DNA from 2 places in the Pseudarthrobacter sp. CC4 genome. Region 2 is predicted to be linked to the other one. Evidence: riboswitches for the same ligand, from Rfam matches in the RefSeq annotation. Region 2 holds a riboswitch; the other holds the start of a gene.
The links. A riboswitch is a leader RNA that binds a small molecule or an ion and turns the genes downstream of it on or off. The one in region 2 is predicted to bind cyclic di-AMP.

Region 1: another riboswitch for cyclic di-AMP. It lies ahead of PV768_RS21595 (NlpC/P60 family protein); the one in region 2 lies ahead of PV768_RS17080 (LysM peptidoglycan-binding domain-containing protein).

Annotation. Positions count from the first base shown of each region.
Region 1 covers NZ_JARCCZ010000055.1:46-6,736, forward strand. The annotation lists gene PV768_RS21590 (transglutaminase TgpA family protein) at 106-2,400, shown strand; gene PV768_RS21595 (NlpC/P60 family protein) at 2,538-3,314, opposite strand; cyclic di-AMP (ydaO/yuaA leader) riboswitch at 3,318-3,515, opposite strand; gene PV768_RS21600 (alkaline phosphatase) at 4,062-5,582, shown strand; gene PV768_RS21605 (hypothetical protein) at 5,954-6,691, shown strand, end outside.
Region 2 covers NZ_JARCCZ010000025.1:61,030-77,146, forward strand. The annotation lists gene PV768_RS17040 (DUF4389 domain-containing protein) at 1-613, opposite strand, end outside; gene PV768_RS17045 (universal stress protein) at 681-1,547, opposite strand; gene PV768_RS17050 (hypothetical protein) at 1,741-2,172, shown strand; gene PV768_RS17055 (SHOCT domain-containing protein) at 2,297-2,554, shown strand; gene PV768_RS17060 (phenylacetate--CoA ligase family protein) at 2,591-3,946, shown strand; gene PV768_RS17065 (hypothetical protein) at 4,166-4,348, shown strand; gene PV768_RS17070 (ribonuclease Z) at 4,416-5,447, shown strand; gene PV768_RS17075 (protein adenylyltransferase SelO) at 5,444-6,919, shown strand; gene PV768_RS17080 (LysM peptidoglycan-binding domain-containing protein) at 7,067-7,900, opposite strand; cyclic di-AMP (ydaO/yuaA leader) riboswitch at 7,904-8,104, opposite strand; gene PV768_RS17085 (lytic transglycosylase domain-containing protein) at 8,344-9,684, shown strand; gene PV768_RS17090 (TraR/DksA family transcriptional regulator) at 9,705-10,064, shown strand; gene PV768_RS17095 (DNA alkylation repair protein) at 10,061-10,630, shown strand; gene PV768_RS17100 (DUF1810 domain-containing protein) at 10,614-11,069, shown strand; gene PV768_RS17105 (metallophosphoesterase family protein) at 11,144-11,650, opposite strand; gene PV768_RS17110 (DUF1918 domain-containing protein) at 11,781-11,978, shown strand; gene PV768_RS17115 (NUDIX domain-containing protein) at 12,034-12,537, shown strand; gene PV768_RS17120 (endonuclease/exonuclease/phosphatase family protein) at 12,534-13,211, opposite strand; gene PV768_RS17125 (thioesterase family protein) at 13,397-14,200, shown strand; gene PV768_RS17130 (PadR family transcriptional regulator) at 14,328-14,870, shown strand; gene PV768_RS17135 (ABC1 kinase family protein) at 14,876-16,117, shown strand, end outside.

The sequences.
Region 1 (6,691 bases), on a different contig from region 2:
GCCCGTGGGCAGAAACAAATGGCCATTGACATCCTGGCGCCCGATCCACGAGAGCGGCGCTCACCGGAGCAGCGCGCACAGACCGCTGCGGGTCAGCGGCACTTGATGGTGTCGGTAGCAGCTGTGGCGGCAGTGGTCCTTGTATCGCTCAGCATCCATGGAGTCCTTGATGGCTGGAGCTGGCTTCCAAACGTAGTGTCTACTGCCGTGGCCGTGTTGGGGGCGACGGCAGGGGCGCGGAGCCTCCGTTGGCCCCCTGCCCTCATCATGGGTGCGGGTCTTGTGGCCCTTGCGGGGGCGTTGATCTGGCAATTCTTCCGTGAGCAAAGCATTCTGGGCATCATTCCGAGGCCCGAGGCTGGAGACCGGTTGGCCTTTCTGCTCGAAAACGCCGAACTTACCGTGTCATCCGAGTTGGCACCGGTGGTCCCTGGTGATGGAATCCTTTTGATTACCTGCGCGACCATCGGTCTGACGGCAGTGCTCGTTGATACCCTGGCCATCACCTGCAGGATGCCGGCGACCAGTGGCCTGCCCCTGCTGGCTGTCCTTTCCATCCCCGCAGTCATCATTCCCGAAAGCGTGGGTGTTCCCGCGTTTACTGCAGCCGCCGCCGGCTACATCTTCCTCCTTGGCTCGGGGCAGTGGCGGGAAAGCTTTGACGTACACAGCCGGGCAGCGCACTCAACTGCCGGCTACCTCGCTCGTGCTGTGTCTCTCGGGGCGGCCGCGCTTAGCCTGACTCTTTTTCTGCCAACCGTCATCCCGGGCTTCAACGCAGGAACGTTTCCCCAGGGAGCCCGGTTGCAGTGGTGGGGCGCCGCGTCCGGGCTCGACCCAAGCATAACGCTGGGAAACTCGCTCAGGGAGCCTGACGGTTTTGGTCGAATCACGTATGCCACCACTGCCGATGAACCACTGTATCTGCGGCTTGCGACACTGGAGGACTTTTCGGGCAAACGATGGCAGCCGGACCCACGCCTGGACTCGCGCCGATCCGGCATCAGGGAGATGGGAAAGAGAGCCGGCCTTCCGGTCCGTAGCGGGAGTGTGATCACCACCCGGATCGATACCCGAAGTTTTACGAGTCCCTGGTTGCTGGCACCCTATGCCCCGGTGAGCATCTCTGGACTTGATGGCAGGTGGACATGGGACCCGCGAAACCTGACTGTGCTGTCGGCCAAGGGGGAGACAGCAGCCTGGCAAAGCTATCAGGTGATCAGTTCAACACCGGAGTTAACGAGTGAGTCACTGGCCGGCATGGGCCCTGTCAGGGAAGATGAGGTCGATGCCGGGTTCAGCTCCCTGCCCGGGGAGCTTCCACCCATCGTCAGGGAAACCGCACAATACCTCACCGAGGACCTGATCAACCCCTACAACAAAGCAATGGCCATCCAAAATTACCTGCGGGGTGGCGACTTCACCTACTCCCTGCAGGCACCCGTCGAAGGAAACTACGATGGCACCGGCCTTGAAGTCATTGGACGGTTCCTTGAAGTGAAAGCCGGCTACTGCGTCCACTTCGCCGGAACCATGGCTGTCATGGCACGGCTGGCCGGGATCCCGAGCCGCGTCGCCGTCGGTTACGCCCCAGGGGACCCAACCGGGAACACCGTTATGGTCGGCGGGGAAGAGCTGCCCGAATTCGCCGTTGATTCCAAGGACGCCCATGCCTGGCCAGAGCTGTACTTCCGCGGTGCCGGCTGGGTTAGATTCGAACCGACTCCTTCCCGCGGAGTCGTCCCCGGCTATGCGCAGCAACCGGCAACTCCTCAAGGGCTCGCGGTAGAGGACGACTTCAGATCCGAAGGCTTGCCCGTGCCGGACATCGGGATATCCCCGACTCCTGCCCCAGGACCTCCAGGCATCGGCACGCCGGGCACGTCCGCCCCTTCCGGTATGGATCGCAGCGTTTTCACGGGCGCGGTTTTGGCCCTGCTACTTCTGGCCTCCGCACCATTTCTGGTCCGCATCGTCAGATCCGGTGGACGAAAGCGCCGATTTCTCAGGTCAAGTCCGGGACAAGCAGCCAGCATCGCCTGGGCCGAGACGACCGAAAGCGCCGTTGATCATGGTTACCGTCCGAGCCCCGCAGAAACACCGCGGAATTTCACCAGCCGGCTGATGTATCAAGCCCGGTTCAACGGCCCGGCCATCGAATCACTGACCAGGCTCCGTCACGCCTACGAACTCCAGATCTACTCCGCTGCTGCAAACGCGAAACCCGGCCCCGGGCCCGGGGCTCCAACATGGGCCGACGTCCAGAAAGTTAAAAGGGCCTTACGAGATTCCAATACTCTTCCCGCACGTCTGGAAGCCAGGCTCCTGCCGAGATCGCTCCAGGAGGCCCAGTTGCACACCGACAAGAAGCAGCCGCGGCAGGCCGTACCCAAACTGTGACCGAGCGGCCGGTCTGGTCCTTGCGAACAGGCCGGTAGTTTAAAAACGGCGTTCAGAGGCCCATGCTGCTCAAGAAATACTGAAGGCCGGTGATTCGCCGCCCCCAAGGCACCGAATCGCCGGCCTTCAGAAATTTATTAGCCTGCCCGTACGAAGGTGACAGCACCCTTTGACGTCATCCACGTCAGCGGGTGAACAGCGGTTTCGTTCTTGCCGTTCAGGCCGGAGCTGAGAACCTGGCCGTTGCCGACGTAGATGCCTACGTGGCCGGGCTGCATGACCATGTCACCGGGCTGCGGATCGGAGACTACAGTGCCGTAGTTCATGAACTGCATCGGACCAAGGTCTCCGACAGGGATGCCGGCAGCATTAAGAGCGTTCTCGACCAGTCGTGTGCAGTCCTGGATCATGCCGATCTGGGCGTAGGCCGAGGAGACCATGGTGGCGTTGACTCCGCCTGCCGGGGCGGCTGCCGGCGCGGCAGCAGGGGCGGGGGTGACGGTGACTTGGGCCTTGGCCGGCGCCGCGGCGTTCGCGACGGCAGTCGCGGCGGGCACGGCCGCCTTGGGTGCCTGAACGGCGACAGGCGTTGGCGCTTCGATGACAGGAGCGGGCGTCGTCTTTACGACGGGGCGCTCGTAGGAAATCTGGACTGTCGAATCTGCGCTGAGCGGCGCCTGGACCTGGCTGGCAACCTCCAGGGTCGAGGCCGGCTCTGCCTCGCGCTGGGTCGGGGCATCTGCTGCCTGGGCTGCAACGCCACTGGTAAGAACGAGTCCGGAAGCTGCTGCAATGACGGCCGCCTGGCGGCCCACACCGCCGGCGTTGTCGGTGACGGACTTGGTCAGGACTGCAAGGGCGCTGGTGTGGACGGGGACCGCGCGGTGGCGGCCGTGAGCACGGCGAATGGACATGAAAGGGCCTCTCCCACTGCCTGCGGGGTTAGCTGTCGGATTCGGATGGGAGACACCCGGCCGCAGTTCCAGCACAAGGCAGGAGTCGCGGCTTCACCCCAAGGCCTGCCCGAAGCAGGCCACAATTGGTTTCCCCGTCTCTGCCGGACGAATGATGCGAACGGGTCCCGAGGCAGCGGCAGAGTTAGGCAATCTGCTCAGGAGTGCCGCATTCTGAGACCGGCACGCGTCTGACCCTACTCGAAAACCCACGACGTTGTCACATTTGCATAACGCAGAGCCGCAGATCCTCTTATTGGATGCATAAAGGACGGCACTAAGGACCGGGGATGAACAATTGCGCTGCCGCCTCCATGTACTGCCCTGTGCCCGTATTCCTGTCCGGTCGGCCACGTAGTCATCTCGGGAGTCTGAAACATGCTCTTAGAAAACAGAAGACGAAGACGAATTGCATTTTCCGTCGGGCACTTGCGAGGAGGCTCTTGTTTAAGGGCTGCCTCTGGAACAGACCCCGCTGGTGGGCCTCACCGCGTAGTAAGGCAGGGCCGGCCCAACCGGATTAAGGCTGAGTTGTCCTGAACTTACTCGATGTCCTGGAACACGAGCCGTATCCTTTCTGAATGGATCCAATTCCATTGCTTCGAGAAACCCATGCTGCGGCTGTGGTACCTCTAGGGCCAGCCCTACAAACACCGCCGCCCCTGAAGCCGACATACGCCCCCGCCGCTGAACAGGAAAGCACCGCCGATGACACAAGCTCCGGCCGCCGTCACGCCCGCCGACTCTGAACGGAAGATACGCAGGATCATTTGGGTCGTCCTGGGAGCAGCCGTGGCAACCGGGATGATCTGGTACGCGGTGTTTAACGCCACGAAGTCAGCACCTGCCACAGCCGAGAATGTTATCTACCTGCTTGGTGACGGCATGGGCCGAACCCAAGTCACGGCGGGCAGGGAGCGTTTCTACGGGGCCGAGGGCAGGCTGGTGATGGAAACCCTCCCTGTTCACGGCTCCGTCAGCACCTACGCTGTGCAGAAAAAGTCCGGCCAGCCGGGCCAGGCCGACTTTAATCCGGAACTGGTTACCGATTCCGCCGCCGCAGCCACGGCCTGGGCCTCCGGGATTAAAACCTATAACGCTGCCCTCGGGGTGGACGCCAAGGGGGCCTTGGTGCCGACGATCATGGAGTTGGCCAAGCAGGCCGGCTACCGCACCGGCAATGTCTCCACCGCCGAAGTTACCGACGCGTCGCCGGCCGGGCAGATGAGCCACGTCCTGTCCCGTGGCTGCCAGGGACCCGACTACTCCGCCGACGCGTGCCAGGACACCGAGATCACCGGCAAACCGTTGCCTGCCAGTGATGTGCGGGTGACCCCCGTCGCAGACCAGATTGCGCGCAACGGCACCACGGACGTCATTCTCGGTGGCGGCCTGGGCCGCTTCGATGCCTCGGATGAAACCGCGCTGAAGGAGCAGGGCTACGCAATCCTGGGTTCAGTCTCCAACCAAATCCCTGCCACCCGGACAGCCCTGAACGCGGTCGCACAGGAGAAGGTCTTTGGCTTGTTCAACACGGGAAACCTGACCGTCGAAAAAGCCAAGCAGGACAACCCCGAAGATCCCGAGGCGAAGGAGCCATCCCTGTCGGAGATGACAAAGAAAGCCATCGAGCTTCTTGACCGGAAAACCAGCGGCAAGGGTTTTTACCTGCAGGTTGAAGGTGCCTTGATCGACAAACGCTCCCACGACAACGACGCGGCCCAGACCCTGGAGGAAGTCGAAGCTTTCGACGACGCCGTCGCCGCAGCCCTGGACTTCGCCAAGAAGGACGGCAATACCCTGGTCATCGTCACCGCAGACCACGAAACCGGGGGTTTCAACATCATCGAAAAGGGCACCTTCACCAATGCCGAAGCAGCCGGACCCCCCGTCAACGTCGACTCCGGCAACCCCGCCAATAACTCCACCCCCACCCGGTCCGACGGAAACTCCAAGGACACGGACCGCTCAACCGGGATCACCAACGGAACCGGCGCAACGGACCCGAAAAACTTCGGCCCCGCCACCTTCCGGACCCCGAGCGACCCGCCCCACGTCAAGGACGGCTCCAAGGAAGCCAGTCTCTGGCTGACCTACGCCTCGGGCAACCACGCCGGCGCCGACGTGCCCGTGTACGCCTACGGCCCAGGCTCCGAGCAACTGCACGGCAGCGTGGACAACACCGACCTGTTCGACATCGTAGGTAACGCCCTGGGCGTCCTGCGCTGACCCTGGCGAAAAATCAGAACTGCAAAACTGCCACGGCCCGGGTCAAACTCGACGGGACTCCCGGCGGCCTGCAAACCGATCGGCCAAGTGATGCAGGCACACCACCCGGGGGACCCCGTTAAGGTCCGGAACAAACTGCGGCAACCGGTCGGTGCCAGGGCAGCTGAGCCCGGCAGCCTACTGCGCGCGCTTGTTCTTCACCCTTCGCCACTGGCTGGGTGCCGGCTGTGTACCTCTCGAAATGCGGGTGCGGAAACCCGCATAACTTCCCCGTGAATCTTCCCTAGCAGATTTTGGGCATGGGACGCTGGGGAATCGCTTGTGAATCAACGACTGACACTTGGCCCCAGCCAGTTTGTCAAGGAGGCAAGATGCCAGCCATCCCTCGGTGGTACACCCCAGCAGCTGTACGGTTCAGAACCGATTCCCAGACCTGGGGAATCGCCCCGCGCCAGGCGCTGCTGGTGGCCCTGCTTCCCTTTATCCTCGCCGTTGTCGCCGCGGCTACTGTTCCCTTCAAGGAGCTCTATCTCTGGCTGGTTGACGAGGATTCCCTGATCGAATGGCTCCAGGTTCTCTGCCTGCTGGGCGCATGCATCTTCTTGCCCCTGATCACCCTCCGCCTGCTCCGGGCCGGGCGTCTGGGCATCGCACTGCTCTATGGTGTGGTCACTCTCGGCGTCTGGTTTCTCACGGGCGAGGAGATCTCCTGGGGCCAGCGCATCTTTGGCTGGGACACCCCCGAAGACCTGGATGCGGTCAACCGTCAGGGGGAGACCAACCTGCACAACCTCCGGGGAGTGCAGGAGCTGGTCCCCTCCGCCATGCTCCTTGCCAGCCTGTACGGTGCATGTGCCCCGCTGGTGTGGGCAGCGGTCGGCTCACGGCGGGACGTTGCGCCCAAACACCTGCTCGTTCCACCGCTCTTTCTCGTGCCGGCCTTCCTGTTGGCCGCGGGCTATCGCCTGTTCCGCCTACTAATCTGGCCGGAACCGACTTTCGTTATCTCAGAATATGGCGAGGTGATGGAACTATGCCTGTACCTGGGGCTTGCGGTGTTCTGTTGGCTCAACCTGCGCCTCCTGCGGCAGCTGGAGGCGGCCCCGGGT
Region 2 (16,117 bases):
CAACGGCGCCTCCCACCAGCAGCCCCGTTGCCGCGGGCCGGATCAGGTCGGAGCGGAAACCGGCCTGCACTTCGGCATTGACCCCGGGGCTGGCATCGGCATTCATGATGACTATCGCCCAATTGCCTGCGGCAAGGTCCCACGTGAGATCCTGCTGGCCGGCCCCGGAGGCAGAGGTGCTCCAGAACGTTTGCTCTCCCGGGGGTACGGGGGTGCCGGTGCCCGGGATGTCGCGGTATTCGGCCCGGAAGGGCCGGCTGTCGACTTTAATCAGCTCCGAGTGATGCACGCCCGAAAGATATCGCTCGACGTCGGCCTGCGGGGCGACGCCCACGAAGATCTCCTTGCCGGGGTCCAGGGAAGAGGCGCGCAGCCTGAGCGTACCGACGTCGAAGGGAACGCGGGGCGGTACGCCCCCGCCTACCGCCTCGAGCCTGGGCGAGGTCAGGGCGTGGGATCCAACGGAGAGGCGTTCCGTGCGGGTGGTGAGGTATCCGTCGCCTTGGGCGGTCCCCACTACGGACGCCACGGCACCTCCGGCCAGGATGGTGGCCCCGACGATTGAGATCAGGATCCCGAGGATAAGCATGATTACTGCAGCAGTCTTTTTCATGGTGCCGGCCCGGAACGTAGGGAATGGGACAGGTGTGTGCGGGGGAGTGGGCAGCTGCCAGGGCTTCCTAGGGTGTGTTCTTGATTGCCTGGATCCGGGTGATCACGGTAGGGCACGGCAGGTGCTTGAGGACGCCGTAGGCTGTGGAACCGAGCAGAAGCCGTTTGATTCCGCCTCTTCCGCGGCTGCCCACCACGAGCATCCTGGCCCCGGAGGCAGCATCAACCAACGATTCCACCGGTCCCCTTTCGGTCTCCAGCACGCGATGCACCGTCAGGCTCGGATAGTCCTCGTTGAGACCGGCCACTGTTTCGGACAGGACGATGCGTTCTTCCTCGGTAACAAGGTCGGCCAGGCTGGTGGTCAGCAGGCCCGCATCCGTAACTCGGTCGGGCGCGTTGATGGCATAGACCACAGTGAGGTCGTCCCCCTCACGGTCAGCCTCGGCTGCGGCGAAGGCCACAGCCTGGGTTGCCTCCCTGGAGCCGTCGACTCCCACCACCACGCCGGACCGGCCTTCAAGCTCCTGTGTACCTACCACCGCAACGGGAACCTTTGAAGAAGCCGCAACCTGCAGCGCCCGGTCTGCAAGGGTTCCGCCGAGGTGGCCCGTGCCTGAGCCCACAACCACCATGGATGCCTTGCCGGAATACTTCGCCAGCGATCCTCCCACGCTTCCGGTAAGAAGCCGGGTGGTAACGCTGATGGGGAAGGCCCCCCGGATACGGCCGGCGGCAGTCTGCAGGAGCTTGTCGCCCGCCTCCTCGAGAACGCCGATCCACGGATACGGATCAGCCGCCCACCGGTCGTCCACGACGTGGAGGATCACCAGTGGCAGGCCGGAACGTTCGGCCCGGCGGGCAGCCCAGAGCACGGCAGCCTGGCTCTGGGGGGAGTCGTTGGTGGCGACTGCGATTGGTTTGCGAGTTGTCATGGCCGGGCTTCCTGTTTCTTCTCGGGCGGGTCCAGTTCAAGACTGGCGCTGTGCCCCCGGGAGATATAGGGCCAAAGGTCACGGCAAGTCGTGCCGGGGGGAAGTTAGCGCCGTCCCTATTTCATCAGTATGCTTACTATTGTTCGCTTTGCCTGTCCAAGAGCCATTGGCTGTTCAAGAGAAAGGCATCACCATGACGGAACAGAACCTCCCTGACGACGGCCTTGAGGTTGTCCGGGATGACGACGTGCTCCTTGATGAGGCCCCCGGCGCGGCTGCATCATTTGAACTTGACCCGGTGAAGGGCGAACCGGACGGCTATCCGGGAGCGGCCGAAAACAATCCGGACCGCTGGCAGGACGATCCGCTGCTCCAGGACGAGGCGGTCTCCGGGGAAGAAGAGGACTTCATCAGCGACCAGGCATTCCGTGAAGGATCAGCCCAGGCAGGTTACGCAGCGGATGAAGCCCAGGACGGTCCCGTAACGCCCACCTTGGAGGAGGCCGTTGCCGATGTGGATTTCGGCGGGAATCCGAACGGACCAGGGGCTGAGGGCAGTGACGACACGGAAAGCTTTGGCGGCTCCCCTCTAAGTGAGTTCGAACCCGACGATCTGGAGCGCTGAGGGGCCGCGGCTGTCCTGACCTGGCCATTCATCCTGGGGACGAAAGACTCTGGCACCGCACACGGGCCGGATGGATCATCGAACAGGGAGCAGTGGCGGGGCTCCGCGAGGTGAGGATGCAGGGATGATGTGGTGGGACGGGAACATGGGCGCCTGGGGCTACATCCTGATGGTGGTGAGCTTCATCCTCTTTTGGGGTGCAATCATCGTCGCCATCGTGGTTTTTGCCCGCTCGATGTCAGGCGGCAACCGCAGGGACGGCGGAGGCCACAGTCTCGGCAGTGCGGAGCAACTGCTGGCCGAGCGGTTTGCCCGCGGTGAAATAGACGAGACGGAATACTCGGCCCGCCTCTCCGCCCTCCGCCGCGCCCGCGGGGCCTGACGCGCCGCCGCGCCGGCTCTTCCAAGGCCGGATCGCATGGATGTGCGGCTCATAGCCCGGGTGCTCGTTCTTCGGGCTGCCTTGAAGCGGCGGGACCGCTGGAGCCCTGTCCGGATTGCTGCCCACCAGGAACGTGCCCTGCAGAGACTGCGGACGGCCGCCTATGCCGGGTCTGAGTTCTACCGGCGCCGCCATGCAGGGCTCTACGGGGCTCCCCTTGCCCAGTTGCCGCCCGTGACCAAGGCCGACCTCATGGGCCACTTCGACGAGGTCCTTACTACGCGCGACCTGAGCCTGGCCGACCTGGAACAACGTCTCCGGACCCTCGCCGCCGAGGACGGTGATCCCGGCTTGCCGTGGAGGGGGCGCTGGTGGGCTGCGGCGACAGCCGGGACCGCCGGTCCACGCGGAACCTTCGTGTGGAGCCGGCCGGAATGGGCACATGTGCTGGCTTCCTATGCCCGCGCTAATGACTGGGCTGGAATAGCGGCCGGCCTCGGCCGGCCGCTTAAAATGGCGCTGGTAAGCTCGCGCGTCCCCACCCACCAGTCCGCCGTGGTTGGCGCTTCGCTGCGTTCGGGGCTTGTCCCCACGCTCCGGCTGGACGTGACCGCACCCATGCATGAAACAGTGGCGGCGCTGAACGGGTTCCAGCCCCGGGTCCTGGTGGGTTACGCTTCCGCGCTTTTGCCCCTGGCGGCCGAACAGCTGGCCGGGCGCCTGAAAATTTCGCCGCAGGCAGTGATGTCGGCCTCGGAGGTGCTCACCCCGCCCGCTGCCCGGGAATTGGAAAGGGCCTGGGGGAGTGCACCGTTCGATGTCTACGCCGCCACTGAGACGGCCGGCATCGCTTCACCGTGCGTCTACCGGAACCGGCATGTCTACGAGGACCTGCTCATTGTCGAACCAGTGGACAAGGAGGGCGTCCCGGTACCGCCCGGGTCAACGGGCGCGAAGCTTTTGGTCACCGTCCTGTTCTCGCGGACTTTGCCGCTGATTCGCTATGAGCTGTCGGACAGCGTGACGTTGGGGCAGCGCGGATGCCCCTGTGGCCGCTCGTTCATCCGCATGGAGGATATCGAAGGCAGGTTGGAGGACGTGCTTGAGCTGCCAGGCAGGGCAGGCCTTGTCAGCGTCCACCCCATCGTGTTCCACCACGTCCTGGACCAGGCAGCCGCCGCCGGCTGGCAGGTGGTCCAGGAACCCACGGGACTGCGGGTCCTCGTTGCAGGACTGACGGCGGGAAGCACAACAGCAGGCATCCAGGCTTCGGTGGCCGAAGCCCTCGCAGCAGCCGGCGTCGCGCGAACCCCGGTCTCTGTGTCCGTGGTGGACCAGCTGGAGCGGACACCGTTGGGCAAGGCGCCCTTCGTCCGCCGGCTCAGGCCGTGAGCCGTCGGAACGGACCTGGACGCTTCCGGTGAAATGTTCGGCAATGGTGTCCCTTACCGGACGTCGGCCAGCCAGCAGAACGGATCGGGGCTCCTGCGCTTATCGGGCCAAATGCAGGGGGAACTTCTGCTGCTTCCCCTAGTTGCAGCCGAACTACGCTAAAATCATAAGCAGGCTGATGAATATCGGTTGGCAGGATCAATACTGAAGGAGTTTCACATGAACTTGGGAAGCATGATCAGGAATGCCGCTGGACGATTCTCCGGCAGGACCGGGACCGCCGGAACAACGCGCCGGACCGGACTGAATGCCACGGGCCGGGCACCTGGCACGACGGGCCCCGCAGGAGCCCGGACCGGTGGCGTGACCGGCAAAATCATGGGAATGCTCCGGCGGCGCTAAGCCGACCCGGCAACCACAAAAGCAGGTCCCGGACTCCTCCGGAGCCTGCTTTTTGGCACCCACCGCCATGCGCGACCTCACCATCCTCGGTACGGCCTCCCAGGTCCCCACCCGGACCAGGAACCACAACGGCTACCTGCTCCGCTGGGACGGGGAAGGTTTCCTCTTTGACCCGGGCGAGGGCACGCAGCGCCAAATGATCCACGCGGGGATCCCGGCGAGCCAGATAACCCGCATTTGCCTCACCCACGTCCACGGAGACCATTGTTTTGGTCTGCCGGGGGTGTTGTCGCGGATGGCCCTGGACGGGGTGGCGCACCCTATCCATCTTCACTACCCGTTATCCGGGGAAGACGTGGTGCGCGCCCTCGTGTCTGTCAGTTCACCGGGAATCGACCTCAGGCTTCGCCCCCACGGCGGAAGCGGGACGGTGGCCGAAGGCTTTGACGTCCGGCCGCTGAAGCACCGCATTGAGACCTACGGCTACCGGCTGGTGGAACCGGACGGCCGCACGCTGCTGCCTGAACGCCTTGCCGCGGCAGGAATATCGGGCCCCGCGATCGGGCGCCTGCAGCATGAAGGCAGCCTTGCGGGCGTCCGCCTCGATGATGTCAGCATTCCGCGGCCCGGCCAGCGCTTCGCTTTCGTAATGGACACGGCGCCCTGCGAGGGCGCCGAGGAGCTGGCCGACGGCGTCGACCTCCTCGTTGCGGAGTCCACCTTCAGCGATGACGACGGCGGGCTGGCGCGCCAGTACCGTCACCTCACCGCCGGGCAGGCAGGGGAACTGGCAGCGGGGGCAGCCGCCCGAACCCTCGTGCTGACGCACTTCTCCTCACGGTACGGCGAGGACGCCGCGCCGCTCGCGGTCCAGGCCAGGGCCCGTGCGGCGGATACTGACGTCATCGCCGCGCAGGACCTGCAACGCGTCCCCATGCCCCGGCGGCGCCGCTGGCCGGGGCATGGCGTCACGGCACCGGAACGGTCCACTGCACCTGAACGGACCGCTCTGCCAGGCCATGCCATTCCTCGAGCCGGGGAGGTCACCGATGAGCTCATCAACGGCCGGACAAGCGACGGCGATAGGGTTAACCCATGACTGCTGCAGCAGAATCAACTGTCGTCTTCGAGGGCCGCTTTGCCCGTGAACTGGCGGAGCTGGCCGTTCCGTGGCAGGCGGAGGAAGCGCCGGAGCCTGAACTCTTGGTCCTTAACGACGCGCTGGCGACCGAGCTGGGGCTGGCACCCGACTACCTGCGGACGCCGGAAGGCGTGCGCCTCCTGCTGGGCAACTACCTCCCCCCGGGTGCGACCCCCGTAGCCCAGGCGTACGCCGGGCACCAGTTCGGTGGCTACTCACCGCTGCTCGGCGACGGCCGCGCGCTGCTGCTGGGCGAAATAGTTGCCGACGGCGGGCGCTTGCGGGATGTGCACCTGAAGGGTTCCGGCCGTACACCTTTCGCCCGCGCGGGCGACGGCCGGGCCGTCATCGGCCCGATGCTGCGGGAGTACCTTGTGAGCGAGGCCATGCACGCCCTGAACATTCCCACCACGCGGGCCCTGGCCGTCGTAGCCACCGGGCGGCCGGTGCGCCGGGACACGATGCTGCCGGGCGCCGTCCTGGCCCGTGTGGCCAGCAGCCACCTCCGCGTGGGCAGCTTCCAATACGCCCGGGCCACGGAGAACATGGACCTGCTGCGCCGGCTGGCGGACCACGCCATCAGCAGGCACTATCCGGCTGCAGCCCGGTCCGAACAGCCCTACCTGGCGCTGTTTGAAGCAGTGGTCGCCGCCCAGGCGGAGCTCGTGGCCAAGTGGATGCTGGTGGGCTTCGTGCACGGGGTCATGAACACGGACAACATGACCATCTCCGGGGAAACCATCGACTACGGGCCCTGCGCATTCATGGACGCGTTTGATCCCGCCGCCGTGTATAGCTCCATCGATGTAGGCGGCCGCTATGCCTACGCGAACCAGCCCGTGGTAGCCGAGTGGAACCTGGCCCGGCTCGCTGAGGCCATGCTGCCGCTCTTCAACGAAGACCAGGAACAGGCTGTCGGCCCCGCGGTGGAGGCCCTAGGCACGTTCCGCGGCCGGTACAGTGATGCCTGGTTCGAGGGCATGAAGGCCAAGCTCGGCGTGCCTGCCGGCCCTGCGGCAGGCCCGGAACGTGACGAAGCCTCGGACCTTGTGGATGGCGTGATCGGCCTGCTGAAGGACGGACCCGTTGACTACACGCAATTCTTCCGGAACCTTGGACAGGCCGCCCGGGGCAACTCCAGGCCTGCCCGCGGCATGGTGCCGGACCTGGGGACTTTCGATGCCTGGGCCGGACGCTGGGCCGCGCTGAAGCCCGACGCCGAACTCATGGACAGCGTGAACCCCGCGTACATCCCCAGGAACCACCTGGTGGAGGAAGCACTGGCCGCTGCCACCGAGGGCGATCTTGACCCGTTTAACCGCCTCCTTGAGGTTGTCCGGTCCCCGTTCCAGGAGCGTCCGGGGCTGGAACGCTACACGGAAGGACCGCCGGAGGACTTCGGCAAATACCGGACCTTCTGCGGCACCTAGCCGTAATTCCAGCGGAGCCAAGGGAGCCCCAAGGACCCTTAAGAACGTGGAAGGGGCGGCAGCCGGTAAACCCGGCTGCCGCCCCTTCCAGCCCCTTCCACAGGGTGGGACTGCCCCGCTGCGAGCGGACTGCCCCGTCGCCGTTGGTTACGCTACGCGGACGAAGGAAGCGCCGCTCAGCCAGCTGATGGAGTGGACTTCGGTGCTGTAACCGTTCACGCCGCCGCTGACAACCTGGCCGTCGCCGGCGTAAACGCCCACGTGGCCGGCCGTGATCACGAGGTCACCGGGAGCGGGGGAACCCACAACAGTGCCGTACTGGAAGAACTGGGTGGGAGCCAGGTCGCCGACGCTCAGGCCAACGGAACGCAGGGCGTTCTCCACCATCGCGGTGCAGTCCTGGCCGACGCCCACCTGGCTGTAAGCCGAGGCGAGAATTGCTGCTCCGGTGCCCGTGCCGGTGCTGGCAGAGGCGTAGGACAGGTTCATCCCCGTGTTCGCCGGTGCCGTGGCAGCGGCGGTCTGGACGGGTGCCGGGGCGGGTGCGGCGGCCGGAGCTGCCGGGGCGTAGCCTGCACCCGGGATCTGGATCTGGTCGCCGGGGTAGATAACCGCGGAGATTGAAAGCCCGTTGGCTGCCAGGACATCGCCCAGGGCCACGCCGTAAGCGGCCGAGATGGCGCCAAGCGTGTCGCCGGATACAACCGTATGGACGGTTCCGGCCGCGGCGGCGGGGGCTGCAACTGCTGCTGCCGGGGCGGCGGAGGCCTGGATGTTAGTGGTCTCAGTGGTGTCCGGACCTGTCACACCGGCGTGCGCCGGGGCTCCGACGCCGAAGGCAATGCCGGATGCGGCTGCGACGGCGAGCGCCGGACGGCCCAGGGTCCTGGCTTGGGACTTGGCCGAAACAGCCAGTCCTTCCAGGATGATGGAGCGGGCCGGAGTTGCGCGATGACGGGCGGTGGTGGAAATTTTTGACACAGTTGATCGCCTCTCCCATGCCTGCGGGGTGAGCTGTCGGGTTCGGGCTGGAGATACCCGGCCGGGAGCAACTCCGAAAGGAACGGAGGCGCCAGCGACTTAACCCCAAGGCCTCTTGAGAGGCCGTGGAAACTTGGTTCCCCCGTCCCTGCCAGCTGGATAGCGATGGTTCCCGGTTCAGCGGCAGGGCTCGGCAAGCTGAGGGGAATGTCCCGTCTGGGAGGGACACCTTAAGACCATAACCCGCCCCGGCGCCGATTGTCACGTTTGGGTAACATGCGAGGTTCTCCTCTCGGTTTATGCAAACGAATCGACTCTGGGTCGCGGGCACTGCGCGCACGCTCAGGCTTTCACCGTGGAAAGTCGATGGCTTGTCTCTGCTGTATAACGATGCAGGCCCCTCATCCTTGAAGTGAAGGTTGAAGCCGGTAAGCTTCCGAACTATGTCCCGTTCCGTTCTAAATGCCCGGCACCGCCTGCCCGGGATACTGCTGGCCGCCGCCCTCGCCGGCAGCGTTTGGCTGACTCCGGCCGGCGCGGCCGAGGGCGTTCCGCCTGGTGGCTACCCCTCGTGGGAGGACGTGGAGCGGGCCAAGCTGACCGAGGCCGGCACGGAAAAAGAGATCGGTATGATCGCAGGCCTGTTGGACGGGCTGCAGGCGCAGTCGGAGGCCTTGGGCAACGCGGCGGTGGCGTCAGCCGCTGAGTCTGCAGCGGCTGATGCCGCGTTGGCAGCATCCACTGCCCGAGTGGAGTCGCTGGCGGAACAGGCCGGGACCGCCAAAGCCGAACTCATCCGCCACAGGAAGGACATCGGAGCCCTGGCCGCCCAGTCCTACAAAACGGGCGGTACGAACATGGGGTTCTTCGTGGCCCTTGATGCGATCGGGAACAACAATGTCCACGGGCTCAACGTGGTGCATCTGGTGGGCGGCAAAACGGCGGGCCTTGTGGACAAGGCAGCCGCCGCGGGGAAAGTCACGGCTTCACTGGCCGATCAGGAGAAAGCCGCCCGGGCCGAGCGTGAACGGCTGTCCGGCGAGGCGGCGGAAAAGCTTGCGGCGGCCCGATCGGCCCAGGAAGCCATGGCACGCCAGCTTACGGAAGAACAGCAGCGCAACCGGGAGCTGACCGAGCAGTTGGCGTCCCTGAAGGGCACGACGGCGGCGGTTGAGGGTGAATTCCGGCGTGGACAGGCGGCTCTGGCCGCTTATGAAGCAGCGCAGGAGGCGAAAAGGGCCGCGGCCGGAGAAGAGGCACGACGACGGGCTGCCGCAGCCGCCGCGGCGGCAAAGGCGCAGCCATCTGCTGCTCCCGCCCCCGTGCGTCCGGCTCCTGCCGATCTGGCACCTGAAAATCCTCCGGCCGGCAACCCTGCGCCGGCGGATCCTGCTCCGCCTGTCCCCGCTCCGGCGCCTGCCGCGCCGCCCAGCCCGCCCGCCGTCGTAATTCCCTCTGCTCCTGCGGGTGCGGTCAACGATCCTGCCGGTGCCAAAAGCTACGCCTCGGGCAGGCTGGGGGCCTATGGCTGGGGATCGGACCAGTTCCTCTGCCTTGCCCGGCTTTGGACCAAGGAATCGAACTGGCTGACAACGGCCACCAACCCGTACTCCGGTGCCTACGGCATCCCGCAGGCGCTGCCGCCGGGCAAGTATTCCAGCGCCGGCAGCGATTGGCTGACCAATTACCGGACACAGATCGAGTGGGGCCTTGGCTATATCCGCGAGCGGTACGGTTCCCCCTGCTCGGCCTGGAACCACTCCGTGGCCAGGAATTGGTACTGACACCGCGCTAGGCTTTTCCCATGCCTGATTTCGAAAGATTCCGCGTCCTCCTCGAGGAGGAGCGGAAGCGGAAGGTGGCACTGCTCCCGTCGCTCCGCGCCGACATTGCCTCGGCAAACTCTGCGCGCCAGGATTCGAACGTCGACGACGAACACGATCCCGAGGGTTCCACCATTGCCTTCGAGCTGTCCCAGGCAGCTGCCCTGCTGCAGCAAAGCACCGCCGGCCTTGACCAGGTGGAGGCCGCCCTGGCCCGGATCGCTGCCGGCACGTACGGCATCTGTGCGGTTTGTGGAGAACCTATCGCGGAGGGAAGGCTGGAGGCCAGGCCCTGGACACCGTTCTGCATCCGGCACGCAGCCGCGGGACGTGGCCGATGAACGGCGGGACCGACTGTGTGGCGGCCGCCGCGGCGTTCATCGACCGCACCCTGCAGAATGAAGGCGCCTGGTACCGGGCGGACGACGTCGAGTCCCGGCTGGGCGGGGTGCTGTCCTCCTACGGCTCTTCGGTGGGCGCCGTCCGGGGAACGGTCCGGGACGCCCTGCGGAAGTTCAAGGAGCTGGACCACGATGCCGTGCTCCAGCTGGCGTCCGGGCTGTGGGGCCAGCCGAAACCTGGCAGCAGGCCGGTTTTTGAGCGGCGCCTGGCCGCCGTGGTGCTCCTGCAGTCAAGGGTCGGCCTCCTGCTGCACTCCGACCTGACCCGGATCGAGGGCTTCCTTCGTTCCGCGGAAAGCCCCGAGTTGGTGGACCCCCTGCTGTCCGACGTAGTGTTGCCGCTATTGGCTGGACTGGCAGGACGCGACCGGCAGCGCGCAGGTGTGGTCCTTGCCAGGTGGAGCCAGGACCCGGACGGGCGGCTGCGCAGGGCTGCGGCCTGCATTGGGCAGCAGTCGGGCACTGAGGCCCCCCACAAAGGAGTCAGCTATGAACGATCCCTATGACCTGAAACGCTTCGTGTCAGCCCAGGACAGCGGCGCAGGCGAGGGCGGGACCTTCGGGCAGGCCTTGGCTGAGCTTCAGCTCGGCAACAAGGCCGGCCACTGGATGTGGTTCATCTTTCCGCAGCTCGCCGGCCTTGGGCAAAGCCCTACCTCGCGGAAATATGCCATCACTTCGCTGGCCGAAGCCCGGGCGTACCTGGACCACGAGGTCCTGGGCCCGCGGCTCCTGGAGTGCGCCCTGGCGTTCAGCAACCACGCCGGGCGCACTGCCGAGGAAATCCTGGGCGGCATCGATGCCAGGAAGCTGCACTCGTCCATGACCCTGTTCCTCCGCGCCGCGCCCGGCGAAACAGTGTTCAAGACCGTCCTTGCCCAGTTCTTTGACGGCCAGCCGGACGAGGCCACCGACGCCCTGCTCGCGGAGCAGGACCAGGACTGAAAAGCCAAGCACGTCTACTGTTCCGGCGCAGGCAGTACGCGGCCCCTGTCGACCCCGTCCCTTCCCGCCTCCCGTCAGCCGCGGGAAACCTCCACCAGGCGGACGTCGGCCAGCCGGCCGGCGTCCACGACGGCGGTCATGTAAGTGCAGGCCGGCTGCCGGCGGCGGTCGGTGGGTGAACCCGGGTTCAGCAGGCGCAGGCCGCGCGGGGTGGTGGTGTCCCACGGGATGTGGCTATGCCCGAAGACCAGGACGTCCGCCTCCGGGTACAGCGCTTCGCAGCGTGCCTCACGTCCCTTTGCCTGGCCGGTTTCGTGGACCATCGCAAAGTTGACTCCCTCGAGCGTGGCCGTGGCAACTTCCGGCAACCGCCGGCGCAGCTGCGGCCCGTCATTGTTTCCGTAGACGCCCAGCAGCGAGCGGCTCCGCTGTTCAAACTCATCCAAGAGGGACGCGTCAACCCAGTCGCCGGCGTGCAACACCATGTCGGCGCTTTCGACGGCGGACCACAGCTGTGCGGGGAGCGCCCGGGCGCGCTTCGGGACATGGGTATCGGCAACCAGCACAAGATGCAGCGGCATGGTCAAAATCCTGCCATGGCGCGGCTCTTTCCCCACCTCGCCGCCATGCCCCCGTTTCCCTCCGCACTTTCTCCTTCGCCCTTTCCCCGCCGGGTAGGCAGTCGTACTCTTGGGCTGGGAGGTGATTGCCATGGAGGCAACGCAAGGCGACCGCATCATCGTCCATGGAAGGACCGTTGGGGCCACAGACCGGCACGGGGTGATCCTGGAGGTGCGGGGCCAGGGCGGGACGCCGCCCTACCTCGTCCGCTTTGATGACGGACACGAAACCATCATGTACCCCGGCGGTGATTTCGCCGTCGAACGCGGCCACGCGAACCAGGCCTGACTGACATTCGGCACGGCAGGTGCACCCCGTCCACGGCACCTGTCAGACTGGAACGATGGATCACTTTTCGGTTTCCACTGCGTCCTCAGCCCCGCCCGTCCGCACCGGTCCCCGGGACCCGGGCGACGCCTGGGTCGAAGGGGACCGCGGCCGCTACTGGGGGCGGTTCGGTGCAGCCGGAGTGCTGGCGTACGATCCGGACAAAGGCGTGCTGCTGCAGCACCGTGCTGTCTGGAGCCACAACGGGGGGACGTGGGGCCTGCCCGGAGGGGCGCTCCATCATGGCGAGGAGCCCGTCACAGGCGCGCTCCGGGAAGCCTTCGAGGAAGCTGCCGTACCCGCCGGCAATGTCGACCTTCTCTTCACGTCCTTCTTTGACGTGGGTTATTGGTCCTACACCACGGTGGTGGTGCTGGTCAGGGAGCCCTTTGATCCGGTGATCAGTGATCCCGAAAGCCTCGAACTGCGGTGGGTGCCGGTGGCCGATGTGGACTGCCTCGAACTGCACCCGGGCTTCGGGGTATCGTGGCCCGGCCTGCGTGAACGGCTTGGGGCCTAGTAGTCCGGGCCGTATTCGGCGGTGACCAGGATCGGGAGGTGGTCCGAGTTCCCGCGTGGAAGCGTTTCGACGCTTTCGATGTCGAGGCCCAGTGACGTTGCAAAATCGAAGTGGCCCTTGAATACCTTGTACCGGGTGTAGGTGCGCCTGTTGCTGAGCGACAGGGCATAGCCGGAGTTCTTCATGTGCAGGTCCAGGTTCTTCGTGAAGAACGGATAGTTGAAGTCGCCCACCATCAGGGTCATCAGGCCTTTGCCCATGCTGAGCAGTTCGGCATGGGCGGCGTGGATCTGCTTCCGCCGCAGCGAGTTCGAAGCCGTGAGGGGCGCGGCGTGGAAGGAGCCGATGACCAGCTCATGCTGCGTCTCGTTGTCCATCACCCGGGTGCCGATCAGCCGCTCATGGGCCGGGGCCAGGACCCGGTCGTGCATTGACTTCTTGAGCGCGAAGGACTGGGTGTCCAGGGCAGTGAAGCGGCTCATCCGGTAATAGATGGCCAGCCCCAGCCGGTTGCCCTTGGTGGCATCCGCCAGGTGCAGCGGCCCCAGCGTCTCGGGGAGGTCGCTGGAATCCACCTCCTGGAGGCAGAGCGCATCAATGTCATGGTTCCGCGCCAGGGCGAGGAGTTCACCGCTCGCCTTGTGTTTGCGGAGGTTGTAGCTGATGACACGCATGGAACACCTCTTCCGAGGGTTGCTGACAGGACCAGTTTCCGAGTCTAGTCGGATCAATCCTGTCCGGCTCCAACATTTCGCCGCGTCCGGCCAAGTCTCCCTCGGCAGACCGCCTCTGCCGCCCGTCCGGGGGACGGCGGATAGAGTTAAGGCCAATTCACTGAGTATCACCGGAGGGGCGCGCTTTGACCGCAGATTTGCATGAACTGGCCGCAGGAAGCTTCTACTACCTGGACCTGGGCGGGGGACGATTCCGTTCCACCATCCATGCCCAGGGCGCCTGGAACGTGCACGAGCAGCACATGGCGCCCGCGTCAGGCCTGATGGCGGACAGCCTGGAACGGCATGAGCCGCGGGCGGACATGCGGATGGCGCGGATCAGCTACGAGATCCTGGGGCTCATCCCGGGCGGCGCCTTCCATATCGAGACCACCACCCTCCGGCCGGGGAAGACCATCGAACTCCTCCAGGCGGAACTGGTGGCCGGCGGGCGGACTGCCATTCGCGCCACCGCCTGGCGGCTGGTCACCAGCGATACCACCGAAGTGGCCGCCATCGAGGACAACCCGATTCCCGGACCGGAGGACTGCAAGCCGTACGACGGCGCGTCCGTCTGGCCGGGCGGCTATATCCGCTCCCTTGAAATGAGGGTGGCGGAAGGGCACCGGCCGGGCGCCGGAAAGGTCTGGCTCCGGACAGACCACCCCTTGACGGACCGTGGCGACAGCGGCGACCTTGCCCGGCTCATGGGGCTCGTGGACACCGCCAACGGTATTGCGGCCCGGGTCCCCCCGGGCAAGGACAGTTATGCCTTTCCCAACCTGGACCTCCAGATCCACATGTACCGCCGCCCCGAGGGGGAGTGGCTGGGCCTGGACAATGCTGTGTCGTTCGGCGGAGACGGGATTGGCCTGACATCCACCGTGCTGCACGACCTCCAGGGTCCGTTCGGGCGTGCCGAGCAGATTCTCACTATCCGCAGAACCTGACATTGCGCGCGGATTTCGGCCGCAGAGGCCGAAGCCGCGCGCGGATGAAATCTGCCCTGCCCCTAGCTCCGAGCCTGTGTCGTTGAGTATCGTTGTATATCGTTCAGGATTCACAAGGGAGAACATCATGCGTGGTTCATATCAATCCGGCGGATTCGGCGGGACCAACATCGATGGCATGTGGCAGGCCGTCGAGGAACTGCGTTCCCGGTTCGAAAAGCGCGCAGGAACCCGCGCCGGCAAAGGCGAGGTCCGCGCCGCCGTGCTGGCCCTCCTGGCGGAGCGGCCCATGCACGGCTACCAGATCATCCGTGAAATCGAGGAGCGCAGCAACGGCAGCTGGAAGCCAAGCGCCGGCTCGGTCTACCCCACGCTGCAGCTGCTAGCGGACGAGGGCACCATCCGCGCGGAAGAGTCCAACAGCCGCAAGATCTATTCGCTGACAGAGGCCGGCCGTGAGGAAGTGGCCAACGACCATGCCGCGGCGGCCCCCTGGGAATCAGCGGGTTCCCAGGCCGGCGGGTTTACGGCCCTGCCCAAGGCCGGTGTGGAATTGGCCCAGGCTGCAGCCCAGGTTGGCCGCACGGGTTCACCGGAGCAGGTGCGGCAGGCCGTGGCAGTGCTCGATGAGGCGCGGCGCCGGATCTATTCGATCCTCGCCCAGGACTGACGCGGGTGGCGTTCGTCCGCCGGGACCGCCCCGCCCCGGTACCCGGCGCCGGAGGCACCCGCGCCCGCTACCGCCGCATCCTTCGCTTTGCCGCGTGGAACCTGGCTGTGACGTGGTGGTTTGAGCTCTTCCTCCCGCGGATCGGACTTGCCCGCATCGCCGGGCGGACACGTTCGAAGAGAATGCAGGGCTTCGCCCGGAACTTCCACCTGATGGCAGTGGAACTGGGCGGCCTGATGATCAAGGTGGGGCAGTTCCTGTCCTCCAGGCTTGACGTCCTTCCGCCCGAGATCACCAGGGAGCTTGAGGGGCTGCAGGACGAAGTCCCTCCGGTTCCGTTTCCCGCGATCCGCGCCCTTGCGGAGAAGGAACTGGGCGCCCGGCTTGAGCAGGTGTTCGCCTTCGTCGAGGAGGTGCCGGTCGCGGCCGCCTCGCTGGGCCAGGCGCACCGTGCCCGCCTCCTGCCCGCCGACGCCGCCGACACCGGGCTCAGCAACGTGGTCCTGAAGGTGCAGCGTCCGGGCATCGACGGGATTGTCGACGTCGACCTGGCGGCCCTGCGCAAGGTGGGAGGGTGGCTCAGCCGCATCCGCCTGGTTTCCAGCCGTGCGGACGTCCCGGCGCTGGTCGAGGAGTTCGCGCAGACGAGTTTCGAGGAGATCGACTACCTGCACGAGGCGGCAAATGCCGAGCGCTTCGAGGCCGCGTTTGCAGCTGATGACAGGGTCGGCGTGCCGCGCGTCGCGTGGGAGCGGACCACCCGGCGCGTCCTTACCCTTGAAGATGTCACGGCCATCAAGATCACGGAGGCCGGAGCCCTTCGCGCCGCCGGCATCGATCCGGCCGAAGTGGCCCCGGTGTTCGCGTCCGTTATGTTCGACCAGTTGTTCACCACCGGCTTCTTCCACGCGGACCCGCATCCGGGCAACATCTTCGTCACTCCGGTTCCCGCCAGCTCGGGGGGACATCCGTGGAAACTGACGTTCATCGACTTCGGCATGATGGGCGAGGTCACCGACTCCACGCGCAGCGGGCTGAGGAAGCTGCTGATTGCGGCCGCCGCGCGTGACGGCAAGGGGCTGGTGGCGGCGATCAACGACGTCGGCGTGCTGGCGCCGTCGGCGGACATCATGGAGCTGGAAAGGGCCATGACGCACCTCTTCGCCCGCTTCGGCGGGATGGGGTTTGCCGAGCTTCGTGAAGTGGATCCCAAGGAGTTCCGCGATTTCGGCGTGGAATTCGGTGAC